Regions from separate parts of the Rhizobium sp. 10N414 genome, predicted to be linked through region 2. Evidence: riboswitches for the same ligand, from Rfam matches in the RefSeq annotation. Region 2 holds a riboswitch; the other holds the start of a gene.
The links. Region 2 has a riboswitch for cobalamin ahead of cobU (bifunctional adenosylcobinamide kinase/adenosylcobinamide-phosphate guanylyltransferase). Riboswitches for the same ligand answer to the same signal wherever they lie in the genome.
Positions count from the first base shown of each region.

Region 1 (4,185 bases), on a different contig from region 2:
CTACGTCACCTTCAATCCGACTGCGGAAGAAATCGCCGAGTCCGCGGTTCTCGCCGCCGAGGAAATCAAGCGCTTCGGCATTACGCCGCGCGTGGCCCTCGTTTCCCACTCGAATTTCGGCTCGCGTGAATCCGAGAGCGCGACGAAGATGCGTGCTGCTCTCAAGCTCGTTCGCGAAGCAGCCCCGGAGCTTGAAGTCGACGGCGAGATGCATGGCGAGAGCGCGATCTCCGACGCCCTGCGCAAGCGCGTCATGCCCGACACGACCCTGCATGACGAAGCGAACCTGCTGGTCTTCCCGAACCTGGATTCGGCGAATATCACCCTCGGCGTCGTGAAATCGATGATCGACGGCTTGCATGTAGGGCCGATCCTGCTGGGCGCTGCGCTGCCGGCGCACATCCTGGCGCCCTCGGTGACCTCCCGCGGTGTCGTCAACATGGCTGCCCTCGCCGTCGTCGAGGCTTCACAGCCGGCGTGATTTGCGGCCGATCGAGAAAATGCGCTAAGATTCCGACTGCAGCCTGTTAAGACAAACGGGCTAGCAATGGAGGCGCGGCGGGACGCCGCGCCTTACGACCTGCTCACCGATGGGACGATGCCTTGAACCGCTGGATTCTGTCATTCGCAGCCGCACTTGTGTTGATCGGCCCGGCCCATGCCCAGGTGCCGGCGATCTGCGGAGACCTGCGTGCCCGCCTTGCGGATCTGCCGCAAATCATCGGCAGCACACCCGAGGTGCGCAAATTCGCCAGCGCCATCGCCGAACAGAACCTTGAGCTTCGCAAAGTCCGTAGCGATCTCCGTCAGAACGGCTGCACAAGCGGCAGCATGGTCGTGATCGGCGACGATGACGGCTATTGCGGGGAGCTTGAGCGCGCGGAGAGCAAAATGGTCGACAACATCCGTTATCTGCAGCAGCGGCGCGACGAGCTGCGTGGCCAAAGCGAGGATGTCCGCACGCGAAACGAGCTTCTTGCGGCGCTCGATGACAATGGCTGCAACGAGGAACAGTGGCCCGCCGACAGCGGCGATGGATATGCACCGCCTCCAAGCATTGAAGATCAGGCGCTGCGAAACGACACCTTCGTACCGCCGGGTGGCGATCCCGGCCAGCGCCGATACGGTCTCCCCGGCATGTCGACGCCCTCTCATCTCAATACCGTCTGTGTGCGCACCTGCGACGGTGGCTTTTTTCCGTTAAGCTCGAATGCAACCTCGCAGGACTTCGCCCGCGATGCCGACACCTGCTCGAAGATGTGTCCCGGCATCGACACCGAGCTCTTTTATCATGACGTCTCCAGCACTGAGACTTCACAGATGATATCGGCGGCGACGGGCGCTCCTTACAGCGCAATGCCGAACGCTTTCGCCTACAAGAACCGCAAACCCGGCGAAAAATCATCCTGCAGCTGCGACCTCAACGCCTACTATGAGCGGATGCGAAAAAGCCAATCGATCAGCGAACCGCCGCAACAAGGATCGATCACCACGATCGAAACCAAGAAGCCCGAGCCAGCGAGCAAGGTCGCCGCCCCGGCTGCACCGCAGCCTCAGGTGCCGGACAGGCCATATGATCCGGCGACCAACAAGGTGCGCCAGATCGGTCCGCAGTTCTTGGCCGGCGACCAAGGCACAATCGACCTCAAGCATCCGGCAAAGCCGGGCCCTCAGCCGCAGCAGCAATAGCCGCCCTCAGTCCGCTGGATTGTCCCAGCGATCCGTAAACACCAGTTCATCCAGCAGCAATCGCTGGCGCCATCCTTTGACGGCGAGTTCCGGCTGGTCATAGAGCCGGTCGACATAGCCGACGCAGAGCCAGGCAACGATCTCGACCCGATCAGGAACACCGAGGATGTCCTTGATATCGGACTCGTGAAAGATACTCACCCAGCCGACCCCCACGCCTTCGGCGCGGGCGGCGAGCCACAGATTCTGCACGGCGCAGACCGTGGAGTAGGAATCCATCCGCCGATTGTGCGTCCTGCCAAGAACGACATCGCCGCAGCGGTCCGGATCGCAGGTCACGCAGATGCTGAGCGGTGCGGTTCGGATGCCCTCAAGCTTCAGCGAGCGATAGAGCTGTTGCCGCCCGCCTTCAAACATCTCGCCGGCCTCGCGGTTGGCGCGATTGAAGGCCTGCCACGCGGCCTCCTTCACCTTGTCATCGCGCACCAGGATAAAATTCCAGGGCTGCATGAACCCAACGGACGGCGCGTGATGCGCGGCCGTCAGAAGCCTTTTGACGACGTCGTCCGGAATGGCATCCGGGAGAAACTCGGAACGCACGTCGCGTCGCGTCGAAATCGCCCTGTAGACGGCGTCGCGTTCCTCGGTCGAAAAGGCTGCGGCTCCCGACAGGGAGCCTGAATGGTCTGGTCGCATCGTCAATCCCCAACAACACAACCGCCCGCCGTCCACGCGGGTCAGTCTATGGTGTCGGGCCGGTCTTCTGACTTGGCGTCATCCGACTGCCGCGCCTTCCCGGTACTGGACCAGTGGCTCTTTGCGGCAGCCGTCAGCCTTACAGCGTTGGGCACGTTTCGGTCTTTCACCGAATTCCCGATTCTCCCGCCCGCGGCGGGCACCCGACGGACGCGTCTATGCCCATAAACCCTGGCCGACGCAATCCCTTAATCCGAGACGGGAAAGTAGCGCACATAGGCGAACTCATCACCTGACGGCGACCAGTTGGGCACGTTGATCGTTCCCTGCCCGCCGAAGAGATCGAAGAGCATCGTCAGGTTTCCGCCGTCCATGTCCATCAGCCGCAGGCGAACATCGAGATCGCGTGGATGGTCGAACACATCAGGATCGTAAGAAAGGATCAGAACCTTGTCGTTGTTGGGCGACGGATGGGCAAACCAGTTCCCATAGTTGTCACTGGTGACCTGCTCGAGACCGGTCCCATCGGGATGGATTCGCCAGATTTGCATGAGGCCGGTGCGGCTAGAATTGAAGTAGATCCATTGACCGTCGGCGGAATAGTCCGGCCCGTCATTGCGTCCCTCGCCGTGGGTCAGCCGCTTTTCTTCGCCGCCGTCAACGGAGATCGTGTAGATATCGAACAAATCGTTGCGGATGCCACAATAGGCGAGTTGCTTCCCGTCGGGCGACCAGCCGTGCCAATAGGATGGCCGATTTTGCGTCACCAGCCGCGGCGTACCACCTTCGGCCGGCAGCACATAAATCGTCGACTTCCCGAACTCGGTTTTGTCGGAGATGACGATCTGGCGGCCATCGGGCGAAATGCCGTGGTCGTTGTTGCAGGTCGTCGCAAAGCCGGTATCGACCTTGCCGACCTTGCTCGAACCATCAAGTGCGAGACGGTAGAGGAGTCCGTCGCCGTTCAACAGCAGATAGGTCCCATCCGGCGAAAAGTTCGGCGCCTCAACGAGTTGCGTGGTTTGCCAGACGACGCGCGCCTCGCCTGTCCTGATGCTGTAGATCTCAACGGAACTGCGCAATCTGAATCCTCCTAAGCATCGAATCCGCCAGACCTACGACGGCTCGCCACTCAGCACAAGCAAATGCGCCTGACCGAGAATCTGCTCTGGAGGTAGTTCCTGCGTGATGGGCGTTTATCCACCGATCACAAATGCAGGAAACCTAACGGTTCATCTAGCATTCATGACAAAGATGTGACAGTTCGACGAAGCTTTTATGACGTCGGAGTTTTCCAGTTGATCGCGTTGGTAATGAGGTCTGCAGCGGCAGCGCGTTTTGCGTCGCTTTCCACCGATTTCGGGGGAAGCGCTCGGTCGCCCGCCCTACGCACCGCACTCAGCGTTGCTTTTTGTGCCCTGCTTGCGCTCCTTGCCACCGCCACTGTCGAGATCATTGCCCGCGATGGGTTGGCCGACGTCCGCGAATTCCTGACATCGCCTGTGCGTCCGGGGATGACGACGGTTGTGATGTTGACTGTCCTGATGCTGTCGCTCGATGCAGTCCTGGGCCGGCGGTTCATTTCGGCGCTGATCGTTCTTCCGCTTGTGATCGTCCCCGCCATCGTATCCAACCAGAAGCAGCACTACCTTTCGGACCCGCTTTATCCATCGGACGTCCTTTTCGGGCGGCAGATCATGGAACTGCTCCCTGTGATGGTGCGCGACCGCCCCTGGACGGCCGTTGCGATGCTTGTCGGCATCGTCTTGTCCGTTACCGCGATTGTCTTCCTCTGGCGCT
Region 1 is NZ_JBFTIN010000003.1:3,188-7,372, reverse strand. It holds gene AC1DE4_RS05050 (NADP-dependent malic enzyme) at 1-481, shown strand, start outside; gene AC1DE4_RS05045 (DUF2865 domain-containing protein) at 604-1,689, shown strand; gene bluB (5,6-dimethylbenzimidazole synthase) at 1,696-2,385, opposite strand; cobalamin riboswitch at 2,426-2,607, opposite strand; gene AC1DE4_RS05035 (TolB family protein) at 2,634-3,467, opposite strand; gene AC1DE4_RS05030 (LTA synthase family protein) at 3,684-4,185, shown strand, end outside.
Region 1: another riboswitch for cobalamin. It lies ahead of bluB (5,6-dimethylbenzimidazole synthase); the one in region 2 lies ahead of cobU (bifunctional adenosylcobinamide kinase/adenosylcobinamide-phosphate guanylyltransferase).

Region 2 (4,185 bases):
CTGCCGACAGCACCTGCGGTGTGATCAGCGCGAGGAGGCCAACGACGATGCCGCCAAGGGCAGGGCGCAGCGGCGTCGCGATCGAACTCCGGCGAGCCAATTCCTCGATCCAGGCAACGCCCTGCATGATCATGATACCGACACCCGCACAGAATGCGCCGAGCAGGAGAGCCGGGACGTAATCAGCCGGCATGACCGTACCGAATTCGCCAACGTCGATCAGGAAATCGCTGCCACCGAGCAGCCGAGCCACCAGCGTCGAAACCAGCGCAGAAACCACAACCGGCGTTAGCGAGACGATGGTGTACGAGCCGATGATGAGCTCGAAGGCGTAGAATGCGCCGGTCAGCGGGGCATTGAAGGCAGCGGCAATCGCACCCGCTGCGCCGCACCCAACGAGAACGCGCAGGTCCGAGCGGCGAAGCTGCAGCTTCAGCCCGAGCTTCGAGGCCAGTCCGGCCGCCAGCTGCGTGTAACCGGCTTCCAGGCCGACGGAGGCCCCGAAACCATTAGAAATAAGATTTTGGACTGCGACCAGAATGCTATCGGTGAGAGATAGCCGACCGCCATGCAGTGCGTTCGCCTCGATCGGATCCACCATCGGCTTCTTGCGGGTCTTGGCAAGCACGAACAGCAACAGACCCAGGAGAATGCCGCCGCAGACCGGCGCCGTCAGCAACAGCAGCTTGTTGTCGATCTGCGACGAACTCAGTCTCTCGACGTCGCTGATTCCGAAGATCAGGCTGTGCATTTCGCGGGAAATGAGACCCATACCGGTCACCGCCAAACCCGATATGACACCGACGATCGCGCCGGCGATGACCATCCCCATCTCGCTGCGGCGCAGCAGGGCGCGCATCCGCCCGATATCGAGAAGGGTATGAAACGGACCGAAGCGGCGAATATCGATTTTGAGGAGCATGGCAGGAAAACTAGGCGGGCGCAGGCGCGTTCAAGTGCGAGGAAGGGAGGGGCAAATCAGTGGCGCGACCCGCTTGCGATGCAATTGCGGCAAAAGACCGGCGCGGACAATAATTATTTATGACGTAAGCCACTGATAAAAGACGATAAATCTTGTAGAGTAGGTCGACTTGACAGCGTTTCGCGGCGATGACGGCAATCTTAGGAGCGACGGCTTTTGATTGACTTCAGGAGTGGCCTTGCCTAACGATGACGCCATAACGGATGGTTCCGGACCGGTTGAATCGGTGCGGATGAAAAGGGAATGTGAAGCGGTGGACCCAATTCGGGCACCGTCATCAGAGCCGACCCCGCGACTGTAGAGCGGTCAGGGTTTTCCGTCCGGCGTTGGTTTCGCGTGGCTGACAGCCTGCAAGGGTGCAGGCGGGCTGTGCGAAAGTGGCGACGGAAAAGTCACTGGCAGTGCATCATGATCAACCGGGGCAGGACGCCTCTTACGTCTACGAATCGTCCGCCTTTTCATGAAATGCAGCCGGGAAGGCGAGGAAGATCCGCTGGCACGATCTGGGGCGACCGGTTTCCGGTTTGCCCCGATCGCGGCCAAGACCCGCGAGCCAGGAGACCTGCCAACTGTGCCGGGCGAAAAGCCCATTCCTGGGTGATGCCCGCTGCCAGCACGGAGGTTGTCATGGCTGAAAGACAGATTTGCCGGCTGCGCTCCGCAGTCGTTCCGGTCTCTCGCGGAAGGCTTCCGAAGATCGGTCAGCGTTTTCCATGAGCCCGATATCATCAGGCGCGACTTTCATCCTGGGCGGCGCGCGCTCGGGCAAATCGCGTTTTGCCGAGCAACTGGTCGTCTCGAGCGGCCTGGAGCACCATTACGTGGCGACCGGTCGGGCTTGGGACAACGAGATGCGCGCCCGGATCGACAAGCACAAAGCCGATCGCGGCGATCTCTGGCATACCCATGAAGAGCCGCTGGATCTTGTCGGCTGCCTGCGGGCGATCGATGGCGAGAAGCGGGCAGTTTTGGTGGATTGCCTGACGCTTTGGATCACCAATCTGATGATGGAAGACCGCGACATAGGGGCGGAATTTGCCTCGCTTGTGGCGTATCTGCCGACGGCACGAGCCCGTCTCGTCATCGTTTCCAATGAGGTCGGTCTCGGTATCGTGCCGGAAAACCGCATGGCGCGGGAGTTTCGGGACCATGCCGGCCGTCTGCATCAAATGATCGCGGCCGAGGCCGTGGATGTGTATTTTATCGCGGCTGGACTGCCGTTGAAGATGAAGGGTTGAATTTCATGAACCAGCAGAAAATTCCGGCGACCGTGATCACGGGTTTCCTCGGCGCCGGCAAGACGACGATGATCCGCAATCTGCTCTCCAATGCCAACGGTAAGAAGATCGCGCTTATCATCAACGAATTCGGCGATCTCGGCGTCGACGGCGACGTGCTCAAGGGCTGCGGCGCGGAGAACTGCACCGAGGATGACATCATCGAGCTCACTAATGGCTGCATCTGCTGCACGGTTGCCGACGACTTCATTCCGACGATGACCAAGCTTCTGGAGCGCGAACAGCGCCCCGACCATATCGTTATTGAAACATCCGGTCTCGCGCTGCCGCAGCCGCTCGTTGCGGCGTTCAACTGGCCTGATATCCGCACGCAGGTCACCGTCGATGGCGTCGTTACCGTTGTCGACAGCGCCGCCGTTGCCGCGGGCCGCTTCGCGGACGATCACGATGCCGTCGAGGCTCGTCGGGTCGAAGACGAGTCGCTCGACCATGAGAGCCCGATCGAGGAGCTTTTCGAGGACCAGCTGACCTGCGCCGATCTGATCGTACTCAACAAGACCGACCTTCTCGACACCGCCGGCCTTGGTCGCGTGCGCGATGAGGTTGCTTCCCGTATCGCTCGCAAGCCTGTCATGATCGAGGCGCGCAATGGCGAGGTTCCGGCAAGCGTGCTGCTCGGGCTCGGCGTCGGTACGGAAGACGATGTGGTCAATCGCAAGTCCCACCATGAACTCGAACACGAGGACGGCGTGCCGCACGATCATGACGAGTTCGACAGCTTCGTGGTCGAGCTTGGTCCTGTTGCCGATCCGGCAGCCTTCGTGGATGCGCTGAGGGGCATCATCGGGGAACATGACGTGCTGCGGCTCAAGGGCTTCATCGATGTTCCCGGCAAGCCGATGCGCCTGCAGTTGCAGGCGGTCGGCAGCCGGATCGACCACTATTTCGATCGCGCCTGGTCGCCGGGCGAAGCACGCGGCACCCGTCTTGTCGTCATCGGCTTGCACGAGATGGACGAAGCGGCGGTGCGCAAGGCGATCGAAGCGCTGGCATAAGGCAAGACCGATGCATCTGCTTCTGGCACAGCAGGGAACAATCAGTGACGCCGAGGAGGCGATCGATCTCGGTCAATCGCCCGGCGATGTCCTGTTCCTGTCGGCTGCCGATACCGAGCTTGCCGCGATAGCCGCCGCTTATGACGAACCGTCGGCCGGCTTCTCGCTGCGGCTGGCAAGCCTGATGAGCCTGAAGCATCCAATGTCGGTCAATGCCTATATCGAGCGGACGGCCCGCCACTCCAAGCTAATCGTCGTGAGGGCGCTGGGTGGCGCCAGCTACTTCCACTATGCGCTGGAGGCGCTCCATACGGCGGCAGCTCGATCTGGCGCGTTCATCGCCGTGCTGCCCGGAGATTCGAAGTCCGATGCGGGGTTGACACCATTTTCGAATGTACCGCTTGAAGACCTGAACGCCCTTTGGGCCTATCTCATCGAAGGCGGCGATGCCAATTCGCGGGCGTTTCTGGACTATGCCGGTGCGATGCTCTCGGGAACTGAAAAGCCGGAAGCGGCATCGCCGCTGATGAAGGCTGGGATCTGGTGGCCGGGCAAGGGCGTCGTCGGCGTCGACGAGTGGAGGTCGGCGTGCGACGAACGGGTGCGCTTCGTACAGGGAGTGTCACAAACGCCTGTGGTCGCGGTCAGCTTCTATCGCGCGCTCGTGCAAAGCGGAGAGACCAAGCCTGTCGAAGCCTTGATCGATACGCTGCTGGCTGAAGGCATCCGGCCGCTGCCGGTGTTTGCTTACAGCCTCAAGGATCCTGTCTCGAAGGGCATTCTCGAAAGTGTTTTTAACGCCATCAAGCCCGAGGTGGTGATCAATACGACAGGCTTTGCCGTGTCTGCGCCTGGTGCGGATCGCGAGCAGACCGTGCTCGAGGCGAACGACGCGGTGGTGCTTCAGGCG
Region 2 is NZ_JBFTIN010000032.1:49,794-53,978, forward strand. It holds gene AC1DE4_RS23780 (chloride channel protein) at 1-922, opposite strand, end outside; cobalamin riboswitch at 1,170-1,566, shown strand; gene cobU (bifunctional adenosylcobinamide kinase/adenosylcobinamide-phosphate guanylyltransferase) at 1,696-2,220, shown strand; gene cobW (cobalamin biosynthesis protein CobW) at 2,226-3,275, shown strand; gene cobN (cobaltochelatase subunit CobN) at 3,286-4,185, shown strand, end outside.